DNA from 2 places in the Ancylobacter mangrovi genome. Region 1 is predicted to be linked to the other one. Evidence: predicted binding sites of a transcription regulator. Region 1 holds the regulator's gene; the other holds the start of a gene.

Region 1 (2,197 bases):
ATAGCATGATGGAGAATTCGATATGGACAGGCTTTCCGGAAAGGTCGCGATCGTCACCGGCGCCAGCTCGGGCATCGGCCGGGCGACCGCGCTGCTGTTCGCGCAGGAAGGCGCGAAGGTCGTGGTCGGCGCGCGCCGCAAGGGCGAGCTCGACGCGCTCGTCGCCGAGATCGCCGGCAAGGGCGGCGAGGCCGTGGCGCTGGCGGGTGACGTCAGCTCGGAGGACTATGCCAAGGCGCTGGTCGCGCTGGCGGTCGAGCGCTTCGGCAGGCTCGACGTCGCCTTCAACAATGCCGGCACGCTCGGCGAGAAGGGGCCCAGCACCGGCGTTTCGGCGGCAGGCTGGAACGACGCGCTGGCGGTGAACCTCACCGGCTCGTTCTTCGGCGCCAAGCACCAGATCGCCGAGATGCTGAAGACCGGCGGCGGCTCGGTGATCTTCACCTCCACCTTCGTCGGCTACACCGCCGCCTTTCCGGGCCTTGCCGCCTATGCCGCCTCGAAGGCGGGGCTGATCGGCCTCACACAGACTCTCGCTGCCGAATTCGGCCCGCAGGGCATCCGGGTGAACGCCGTGCTCCCCGGCGCGGTGGAGACGGAGATGTATCGCGAGGCCAACGACACGCCGGAGGCGCAGGCCTTCCTCACCGGACTGCACGCGCTGAAGCGCGTGGGTGCGCCGGAGGAGCTGGCGCGCTCGGTGCTCTATCTCGCCTCGGACGATTCGTCCTTCGTCACCGGCACCGCCCATCTCGTCGATGGCGGGCTGTCGATCACCCGCACCTGAGGCACGAGCGGCGGGCCGTTCGCCCGCCTTCCGGTGTTCGCCCGCCCGTCAGTGCGCGCGGGCGAACATCTCGTTGAAGGAATAGCCGGAGCCGCGCACGGTGCGGATGGGGTCGGGCTGACGCGGGCGGTTGAGCGCCTTGCGCAGGCGTCCGACGTGAACGTCCACGGTGCGCTCGTCGATATAGACGTCCTGGCCCCACACCCCGTCGAGGAGCTGCTCGCGCGAATAGACCCGGCCCGGCGACTGCATCAGGAATTCGAGCAGCCGGAACTCGGTCGGCCCGAGATGCAGCTCCCGCCCGCCGCGATGCACGCGCTTGGTCTCGCGGTCGAGCTCGATGTCACCGGCCCGCAACAAGGTGGAGATATGGTCCGGCTTGGCTCGGCGGAGCAGCGCACGGACCCGCGCCACCAGCTCCGGCACCGAGAACGGCTTCACCACGTAGTCGTCGGCACCGGTGGCGAGGCCACGCACGCGCTCGGCCTCCTCGCCGCGCGCGGTGAGCATGAGCACCGGCATGCGCTCGGTCTCGGGGCGCGCCCGCAGGCGCCGGCACAGCTCGATGCCGGAAAGCCCCGGCAGCATCCAGTCGAGGATGACGAGGTCGGGGACGCTTTCCCTCAGCCTCGTCTCCGCTTCGTCGCCCCGGGCGACGCTCTCCACCGCATAGCCTTCAGACTCGAGGTTGTAACGCAGGAGCAGGGTCAGCGGCTCCTCGTCCTCGACGATCAGGATGTTGGTCGGCATTGCTTTTCTCGGTTGAGGACGGTCGCCGCCCGCCTCAGGCCGGGAACGGGACCGTCGTCAGGCTGCTGGTGTCCTGCTTGGGCCGCTCGTCGGCGAGCAGCTGGCCGGTGGAGAGGTAGTGCACCGTCTCGGCGATGTTGGTGGCGTGGTCGCCGATGCGCTCGATGTTCTTGGCGCAGAACAGCAGATGCGTGCACAGCGAGATGTTGCGCGGGTCTTCCATCATGTAGGTGAGGAGCTCGCGGAACAGCGAGGTGTACAGGATGTCGACCTCGCCATCGCGCTTCCACACCTCGAGCGCGCGCGCGTCGTCGCGGCTGGCGTAGGAATCGAGCACTGACTTGAGCTGCTCCAGCACCATGCCGGACATGTGCTCGACGCCGCGCACCAGCTTCTGCGGGTGGAATTCGCCGGTCAGCGCCAGCACCCGCTTGGCGGTGTTCTTGGCGAGGTCGCCGATGCGCTCGATGTCGTTGGCGATGCGCATCGCGGCGACGATCTCGCGCAGGTCGATGGCGAGCGGCTGGCGGCGGGCGATGGTGAGGATGGCCTTCTCCTCGATCTCGCGCTGCAGCAGGTCGATCGGCCCGTCGAGCACGATCACCTTCTGCGCCAGCTCGGTGTCGCGCTTCACCAGCGCCATGACCGAATCGGCGACCA
Region 2 (2,197 bases), on a different contig from region 1:
AACATCTGGACGTAGTCCTTGTCGTCCTTGCGCTTCGAGCCGGGGGTCGCCTTGCCGAGGAAGTAGGCCGAGCCGCCGCCGAGGATGACCTCGGGCTTCACCGCGAAGAAGTCGTCGACCAGCGCCGCCTTCTCGGCGCGCAGGCGCGTGTGGCCGACCACGGCCGACGGGGTGGCGTCCTCGATCTCGGAGGTGGCGACGACGCCGATCGACTTCTTGGTGGTGCGGCGCAGCGCCTCGGCGATGTTCTCCACCCGCGGATCGTCGAACGGATCCTTGGTGCGGTCGGCATAGACGCCGATCGCGTTCACCGCCGTCTTGTGACCGGTCATGTAGGCCGACATGGTGTTTGCGCTGTCGGTGGCGACGGCGTTGGTCGCCGAGGTGCCGATGAAAGCCACCGGCGGGATGTCGTCCATGTTCAGGCGGCCGTCGGCCTTGCCCTCATGCATGCCCTTGGACATCAGGCGGGCGCCGGTGCGGTGCGCGACCGACAGGCCGTCGCCGAGGAAGAAGATCACGTTCTTCGCCGTCGGGGTCGAGGGGGTGGCGAAGACCTCCCACACCACGGTCTTGGTCTCGCCGCCGGCCTTGGCCTCGACTGTGTAGGTACCGGGCTTGGCGATGCTCGCCGCGCGCACGATCACGGCCGACGCGTCGACGCCCTTCTCCTTCTCGACGAACGCGACGCTCTTGCCGAGCACCTTCTCGGCCGGCTCGCCATTGATGGTGACGGTGACATCGCCGGGGGCGACGACGGCGTCGAATTCCACCTTCATGTCGAAGGGCGAGCCCGCGAGAATGGTCGCGCGGTCCAGCGGAAACACGGTCGCCGCCTCCGCGACCGAGACAAGACAGGTTGTGGCCACGAGGGCCGCGAGCAGGCTGCGCATCCGGTTTCTCCGAGGAATATGGGCTGACCCTCGGTTAGTCCGGCTGAATGTCAGTGAGATGACCGTTCGTCACCCCGCTGGGGACGCCGCGTGGGGGTGGAGATGGCGTCTGCGGTGCCCTGACGTTCGGCGGGATGGCGCGGGTGGACGTCCGATGCGGCGGCACCTCACCGAAATGGGCTGCAGCCCTGCCGGATCGGGAAGGGTTGCCGTGCGGGCCGGCAAGACCGGGCGTCGGCCATGTCGCACTCTATTCGCGCGGATCGCTGGCCTACTCTCGCTCCTTTCAGCCGTCGGGACGCCTCATGGAGTTCGACATGGATCCCCAGCGCCGCAACCTTCTCGGCATGGTCGCCCTCGGTCTTGCAACAGGCCCGCTCGCCATGTCCTCCGCCACCGCGCAGCCGGCCGCTTCATCGTCGACGGCTCATGCCGAGGCCTCGGCCGGGCGCGGCGCCCACACCGCCTTCGCTCCGTTGAAGACGGTGCGCGCCGGATCGCTCGATGTGGGCTATGCCGAGGCCGGCCCGGCCGACGGGCCCGTGGTCCTTCTGCTGCACGGCTGGCCCTATGACATCCACGCCTATGTGGACGTGGCGCCCCGGCTTGCCGCGGCCGGCTATCGCGTACTCGTTCCCTATCTCAGGGGCTACGGCACCACTCGCTTCATCTCCGGGAAGACGGCACGAAACGGCCAGCAGGCCGCGTTCGCCGTGGATGCGATGGATTTCCTCGACGCCCTGAAGGTGGAAACGGCGATCCTCGGCGGCTTCGACTGGGGCGCGCGCACGGTCAACATCATGGCCGCGCTCTGGCCGCAGCGTTTCAAGGGCATGGTGTCGGTCAGCGGCTACCTCATCGGCAGCCAGGAGCAGAACCGCAAGCCGCTGCCGCCCAAGGCGGAGCTGCAGTGGTGGTACCAGTATTATTTCGCCACCGCTCGCGGGGAGGTCGGCTATCGCCAGTACACGCGCGACTTCGCGCGGCAGATCTGGACACAGGCCTCGCCGAAATGGGCCTTCGACGACGCCACCTTCGATCGCTCGGCGGCGGCACTCGACAACCCGGACCATGTCGCCATCGCCATCGACAACTATCGCTGGCGGCTCGGCCTCGCCCTCGGAGAGGCCCGGTACAACGACATCGAAGCCAGGCTCGCGACCTTCCCTTCCATACACGTGCCCACCATCACTATGGAGGGCGACGCGAACGGCGCGCCGCATCCCGAGCCTGCCGCCTATGCCAAGAAGTTCACGGGCAAATACCAGTTCCGGCTGATTACCGGCGGCATCGGCCACAACCTT

The links. Region 1 encodes PhoB, which activates phosphate uptake and scavenging genes when phosphate is short. Its sites were predicted from a motif close to TGTCATNNANCTGTCAT; they were not measured.
Region 2: a site for PhoB is predicted at 941-957, ahead of NVS83_RS14380 (alkaline phosphatase). Genes of this name have one in related genera too.

Annotation. Positions count from the first base shown of each region.
Region 1 is NZ_JANTHY010000002.1:473,724-475,920, reverse strand. It holds gene NVS83_RS08025 (SDR family oxidoreductase) at 23-787, shown strand; gene phoB (phosphate regulon transcriptional regulator PhoB) at 836-1,537, opposite strand; gene phoU (phosphate signaling complex protein PhoU) at 1,572-2,197, opposite strand, start outside.
Region 2 is NZ_JANTHY010000005.1:215,480-217,676, forward strand. It holds gene NVS83_RS14380 (alkaline phosphatase) at 1-893, opposite strand, end outside; gene NVS83_RS14385 (alpha/beta fold hydrolase) at 1,199-2,197, shown strand, end outside.